Regions from separate parts of the Thermosipho africanus Ob7 genome, predicted to be linked through region 2. Evidence: riboswitches for the same ligand, from Rfam matches in the RefSeq annotation. Region 2 holds a riboswitch; each other region holds the start of a gene.
What was found. Region 2 has a riboswitch for cobalamin ahead of OB7_RS09895 (hypothetical protein). Riboswitches for the same ligand answer to the same signal wherever they lie in the genome.
Positions count from the first base shown of each region.

Region 1: another riboswitch for cobalamin. It lies ahead of OB7_RS08340 (GIY-YIG nuclease family protein); the one in region 2 lies ahead of OB7_RS09895 (hypothetical protein).
Region 3: another riboswitch for cobalamin. It lies ahead of cobT (nicotinate-nucleotide--dimethylbenzimidazole phosphoribosyltransferase); the one in region 2 lies ahead of OB7_RS09895 (hypothetical protein).

Region 1 is NZ_NKRG01000008.1:34,374-36,642, reverse strand. Features, by position in the region: gene OB7_RS08350 (GGDEF domain-containing protein) at 1-485, opposite strand, end outside; tRNA gene OB7_RS08345 (tRNA-Pro) at 619-695, shown strand; cobalamin riboswitch at 730-898, shown strand; gene OB7_RS08340 (GIY-YIG nuclease family protein) at 951-1,334, shown strand; gene cobT (nicotinate-nucleotide--dimethylbenzimidazole phosphoribosyltransferase) at 1,331-2,269, shown strand, end outside; gene cobU (bifunctional adenosylcobinamide kinase/adenosylcobinamide-phosphate guanylyltransferase) at 2,269-2,269, shown strand, end outside.
Region 2 is NZ_NKRG01000001.1:401,630-403,898, reverse strand. Features, by position in the region: gene OB7_RS02050 (oxygen-binding di-iron domain-containing protein) at 1-34, opposite strand, end outside; gene OB7_RS02045 (queuosine precursor transporter) at 239-871, shown strand; cobalamin riboswitch at 952-1,133, shown strand; gene OB7_RS09895 (hypothetical protein) at 1,192-1,404, shown strand; gene OB7_RS10145 (hypothetical protein) at 1,621-1,752, shown strand; gene OB7_RS10140 (hypothetical protein) at 1,819-1,944, shown strand; gene OB7_RS09890 (hypothetical protein) at 1,953-2,144, shown strand; gene OB7_RS02035 (succinate--CoA ligase subunit alpha) at 2,227-2,269, shown strand, end outside.
Region 3 is NZ_NKRG01000008.1:51,382-53,650, reverse strand. Features, by position in the region: gene OB7_RS08425 (sirohydrochlorin chelatase) at 1-170, opposite strand, end outside; gene cobT (nicotinate-nucleotide--dimethylbenzimidazole phosphoribosyltransferase) at 167-1,201, opposite strand; cobalamin riboswitch at 1,262-1,444, opposite strand; gene nagA (N-acetylglucosamine-6-phosphate deacetylase) at 1,500-2,269, opposite strand, start outside.

The DNA of each region.
Region 1 (2,269 bases), on a different contig from region 2:
AGAGTTAACACAAGACCTATCGATATATTTATTAAATTATCCGTTAAAAATCTTAAAAAGACATATTTTTTTCTTTCACCCTCTTTTATCAAATAAAAACTATCAAGCCCTATTGAATAAACTCCGCTAATTTCAACTTCCAAGCTATTTATATTATTTGGAATCTCAAACAACATCGGCACAAACCAAGAATGCGCATTTCTATCGTTAAATCCATATTTTCCAATTAATTTCCCTGAAGAATAGACTTTAATATATGAACAATCAACATATGGGAAATATACATAACTATATCCATTTGGAATTTGAAATTTCAAATGGAATGTCCTTCTTGAATTTAGAGTTGAAGAAATCGGAAGAGAAATTCCATTCTCCGCCTTTACTATTTTTACTCCTTTAGGATATGATAAATAATAAAAGGATATGGGAAAAAATGCAAATATGATAAAAGCTATCAAAAAGTATTTTAAATAAAATCTAAACATCAAAAAAACGCCTCCCACGTTTTATTTTAACACAAAAAAGCAGGATTTTTATCAAAATTCAACTTTTTACAAACTTAAAAAAGACTGATATAGTTTGACATAAAAAGAAAGATAGAATATAATTTTAGTGTATCGGGGTGTAGCGCAGTTGGCTAGCGCGCTTGCATGGGGCGCAAGAGGTCGCTGGTTCAAGTCCAGTCACCCCGACCAAAAGGCCGGGCTAACCGGCCTTTTATAGTATATAATATAGAAAACCATCATAGGTTAAGGGAACACCGGTGAAAGGCCGGGGCTGCCCAGCAACCGTAACCGGGGACGAAATCCACAGGATGCCACTGGGAGTATTTCCTGGGAAGGCGTGGAGAGTAGGTTGATCCGGGAGCCGGGAGACCTGCCTATGATGAAAGTCACTTCCCGAATGCTAGGGCATTTCGGGGAAATTTTTGTTTTTATTAAGGTGAAAATATGAAAGGATGCTACTTACTATTAATTGAATTGCCAATAGATACCAAAATAAAAAAATGGAATCTAAAAAAAGGTACTTACGTATATGTAGGCTCTGCTATGAACAATATTGAAAAAAGAGTATCTAGGCACCTGTCCAAAAATAAAAAGTTGCACTGGCATATTGACTATCTTCTCGATAAATCAAACGTAAAATCAGTTGTAATGGTTTCTTCAGAAACAAAATGCGAGGAAAAGATTTCACTCTACATGTCTCAATTTTTTACAGGTCCAAAAGGGTTTGGCAGTTCAGATTTAAAAGTACAGACCAATCTATATTATATAGATAATTTCGATAATTTTTCAAAAATACTTTCAAACATACTCAAGGGGGAATTAAAATGAACGAGGCAGGATATCTTGAAGAACTTGCCAGTAAACTTTTTAAAATAAAAAAGCAAATTCCATTGCCAATGTTCAAGGACAAAAGAGTTTATGTATTTGCAGCAGATCATGGAGTAGTACAAAACGGAGTTTCTGCGTATCCTAAAAACGTGACCTATCAAATGGTTTTAAATTATTTTAAAGGTGGTGCAGGTATAAACGTCTTTGCAAGACATATGGGGCTTAAATTTTTTGTAGTAGATAGTGGCGTAGATTATGATTTTGAAGATAATCCTTCATTGATAAAAATGAAAGTAGGATATGGCACAAAAGATTTTTCAATGGGGCCTGCAATGACAAGAGAAGAAGCAATTACATGTATTGAATATGGAATGAAAGTTGCAAAAAAAGCTATAAGCCAAGGAGCAGATTTACTTGTAATAGGTGACAAAGGTATTGGAAATACAACAACGGCAACCGCAATATTTGCCTCATTTGGCTTTGATGTGAATAAAATAACCGATATTGGAACACCTATTCCTCCTTCTTCTGTAATAAAGAAAAGAAATATTGTAAAGAAAGCTTTGAAAATAAATAGGCCAAATCCAAATGATCCAATTGATGTTCTCTCTAAGGTTGGTGGATACTGCATAGGTCAAATGGCAGGTTTCATCTTAGAAGCTTTTAAAAATAAAGTCCCCGTGGTTATAGACGGATTTCCAACAACCGCCGGATTTTACCTAGCGTATAAGATAAATGAAAGAGTTTTAGATTACGCCTTTTTCGGACATTTATCAAAAGTAAAAGGGCATAAAGTCATTTTGGATAGCCTAGGTGTAAGGCCTATCTTAGATCTTGATATGAGGCTTGGTGAAGGAACAGGTGCGGCATTATCCGTTTATTTAATAGAAGCCGCTATAAAATACTTTAACTTTAAAAATGAAAAGGTGATATCA
Region 2 (2,269 bases):
GCTTGCCATCATCATATAAACAAATATTATTCATACTTTTTACCCCCTTTACTATTTATTATACCAGAAAAATAAACATTTTTCAGTTTTTTAGAACTATAAAAAATATTAACAATACAAACTTTCATATTTATAAAGATTTAAGGTTATTAACTTTATTTTTACTTGAAATCTATTACACAATGTTATAGAATAAGATGCTAAATGAATTGTTAATATATAGATAAGGAGGTTGATCATGGAAAAATCACAGGAAAGGTTAATACTTTTAACAGGATTGTTTACTGCCGTCATTATCATCTCAAACATAATAGCAGGAAAACTAGTTAATATTGGCCCATTTGTTATCACTTTATCAGTTTTAATTTATCCACTTAGCTTTGGAATATCTAATATAATATTTGAAGTTTATGGAGCTAATATGGCAAAAAAGGTTATCAAAGTTGGATTTTTAGCCTCACTTATTTTAGTAATATATTCATATTTAGTAATATTTTATCCACCATCAAATATTTTTGACAAAAATAATGCTTATATAACAGTTTTCAATTCAACTCCAAGAATAATATTAGCAAGCTTTTTAGCTTATCTTTCAGCACAATATACTAATATTTGGGCTTTTAACTTACCTAAAAAACTATTCAACTATGAAAATATTACTTTTAGAAATGCTTTTTCAATGATAATCACTCAATTTGTAGATTCTATAGTTTTCGTTGTAGTATCCTTTTTTGGCTCATATGATCTTAACGTATTGTTTAATATGATATTATCACAGTATATAGTAAAGCTGGCTCTATCAATTTTTAACAGTCCAATAATCAATATGAGCGTTAAAAAAATTAAAAATGAATTTGCTTTCGAAGAATAATACACGATTAATTGGCTTTTTATAAAATAATTAAAGATTACAAAAATTATAATTTTTGTTATAATTCTCTAGAAAAGTGAATATTATTTTGGAATAAAGGTGCCTATTTGGCTTAAAAGGGAAGCTGGTGAAAATCCAGCGCGGCCCCGCCACTGTAACCGAGGACGAAATCCACAGTATGCCACTGGGAAGTATTCCTGGGAAGGCGTGGAGAGTAGGATGATTCGGAAGCCAGGAGACCTGCCTTTATTTCAAAACGTTTCTCAATCTCGAGGGAAGATTGAGAAAAATTTTTTATTCAATACTTTGGAGGTGAGATAGTGAAAATTCATGAGTTTGTTGGTAAAAAACTTTTAAAAGAAGCAGGGATTGAAACACCAAATGGCTATGTAATTAAAAACTCAGACAGTCTACAAGTAAAATTTCTTCCAGCAGTTTTAAAAAGTCAAGTCCTTGTTGAAAGCAGAATGAAAGCAGGTGGAAATTTGCAAACACAAAAGACGAATTTTTCACCAATACATAAAATCTATTAGAAAAAGATATCCATGGTGAAAAACCTTATGCAATTCTTGTTGAAGAAAAAATAAATATTAAACAGATATAAAAATTCTTTTCTCAGAAAGTGGTGGTATAGAAATTGAAAACAATAAAAATAATATTTTAAATCTAAACATAAATGATTATAAAAAGCTGCCTGATAAATTTCACGATATTGTTATTAGCTATATAAATTATTTATTGAAAAAGAATTGACTCTTCTTGAAATTAATCTTCTTGCAGAAGATGAAAATGGCAAGTTAATCGCGCTTGATTGTGTAATGCATCTTGATGACAATGCATTATTTAGACAAAAATGGGCTCAAGAATTTGTAAATGATTAATATCCATTTCATTTTGTAAAATTAGATGGTGATATTGGCAGTATCGGTTGTGGAGCTGGAATAGTTATGGCAACAATGGATGCAGTAAATCTATATTGTGGAAAACCTGCCAACTTTTTGGATCTTGGTGGTGGAGCAAATTCAAATATAACTTTAGAAGCAATGAGATCACTAAAATCACTAAATGTATAAAAATCATAATGAATATATTTGGTTGTATTACAAAATGCGACGAAATAGCAAAAGCAATCGTAAAATTCAAAAACGAAAATAAAAATGTTCCTATACTTGTAAGAATTACCGGACCCAATGAAAACGAAGCCAAACGAATATTAGATGAAAATAACATAGCTTATTTTGATGATATGTACGAGATGATTAAATTGCAATAAGGGGAAGTATCATGATTAATGGAAATGAAAAAGTCTGTGCTCAAGGTATTACTGGAAAATATGGTAAATTTCACACAAAAAAATGATTGAATATGGAACAAATATAGTTTGTGGAGTTTCAAAAA
Region 3 (2,269 bases), on a different contig from region 2:
TTTTCTTTCAAAAATTCCTTTACAGCATCTTCAATACTTGGCTCGTTAAATTCCATAAAGCCCAATTTGCAATTTTTGTATTTTCTTTGTAAGTCTTCAAAATATCTGTATACAATCTCTTTTGTTTCTTGAACTCTACTACCATGAGCAACCAATAATATACCCTTCATTTTACATCCTCCAAATTCTGGTCAATTCCCTTTGAAACATTGGCTGAGTCAAAGGTAGCCATCTCCCTTATCATCTTTATAGCTGCTTCTATAAGTGGCATAGAAAGAACTGCTCCTGTTCCCTCACCAAGTCTCATATCAAGATCGAGAATAGGACGCAAATTTAAAGAATCCAATATAACTTTGTGACCTTTTACGTAAGATTTGTGTCCACTAAATACGTAATTTATAACATCTTTGTCTAAATAGTAGGAAATTAAAAATGCCGAAGTGGTGGGAAAACCATCAATTACGACAGGAACTTTAGAGTGTGCAGCTTCAAGTATAAATCCTGCCATTTCACCTATGCAGTATCCTCCAACCTTTGAAAGAACATCTATTGGGTCATTTGGATCAGGCCTGTTAACTTCAATTGCTCTTAATATTGCCTCTCTTTTCCTTTTAATTCCTTCGCTATCAAGCGGTGTTCCAATGTCGATAATATCATCAATGTTGTATCCAAATGCAACAGCAATCGCAGAAGCGGTTGTGGTGTTCCCTATCCCCATATCCCCCACAGCAAGAAGATCTGCTCCTTCCTCTATTGCCTCTCTTGCTATTTTTTTACCAAGCTCAATGCACTTTTCTGCTTCCTCTCTACTCATTGCAGGACCTTTTGTAAAATCTTTTGTACCATAACCGACCTTCATTTTTATCAATGAATGATTATCTTGAAAATCATAATCAACGCCTGCATCAACCACATAAACCTTTGCACCAACATGTCTTGAAAAGACATTTATTGCAGCACCACCATTTAAAAAGTTAAAAACCATTTGATAAGTAACATCCTTAGGATATGCAGAAACTCCATTTTCTACAACACCATGATCTGATGCAAAGACGTATACTCTCTTGTCGTTAAACAATTCTGGAATTTCTTTGTTTTGAATAAGTGCCATCTTTAGTGCGATGTCTTCTAGATATCCAAGACTTCTAACCGGTTTTGTTAAGTTATTTAGCCTATCAATAACCTTTTGTTTTAAATCCACAAAATCCCCCCTTTGAATATATCTAAACAAAAATTTCCACAAAAAGCCCCTAGCTTTTGTGGAATTGCTACACCTTAGGCAGGTCTCCCGGCTCCCGGATCAACCTACTCTCCACGCCTTCCCAGGAAATACTCCCAGTGGCATTCTGTGGATTTCGTCCCCGGTTACGGTTGCTGGGCAGCCCCGGCCTTTCACCGGCGTTCCCTTTTAAACCGCTTTGGTACCCAAGGTGTTAACATTATATTCAATTTTCTGTATGCATTATACCACCAATTTTTACCTTTATCAACTTAGACTTTTAGTTATAAACTTTGATTATTTGCAAATCTTGATTTAAAAGCACAAATTTTGCAGGATATCCTTCCTTTATTCTTCCCCCATCTATACCTACGCTCTTTAGAGCGTTATAAGAAGATACCTTTGATAAATCCTTTAATGAGCAATTAGTAACCTTTTTAAAGTTTCTCAGTCCATCACTAAATTTCAGAGTACTCCCAGCAAGCGCACCATTTTCTAGCCTTGCTATACCATCTTTGACTTTAACCAGTAACCCTCCAAGGTCATATATCCCATCCTTTAAACCTGCTGCAGAAATACTATCTGTTACAAGAATTATCCTATCAGGTCCAAGTAATTTATATACAAGTCTTAAAAAATCTTGCGAAAGATGTATTAAATCTGGAATAATCTCAACAAATGGTTTATAAAGAAATACGCCACCAACAATCCCTATTTCTCTGTGGTGAAGTTGTGGTAGAGCATTTGGAAAATGCGTTATCCTATTTACTCCAGCCTCATATGCTTTTTTGAAAATATCAAATGTAGCATTTGAATGCCCTATAGATGCTGCTACTTTATTTTCTTTTAGTATTTTCAAAAGTTCAAAAAAACCTTTAATTTCTGGTGCAATTGTCATAATTTTTATTCTTTCAAGGTCTATAATTTTTCCATCAAAATCAGTTATATACTTCTTGTTTTGAGCTCCAGCCCTTTCTTTGTTTATAAAGGGCCCTTCAAGATGTAAATAAAATAGTGAAGAATGCTTTGCTGAAGAAAATTTTTTAATAA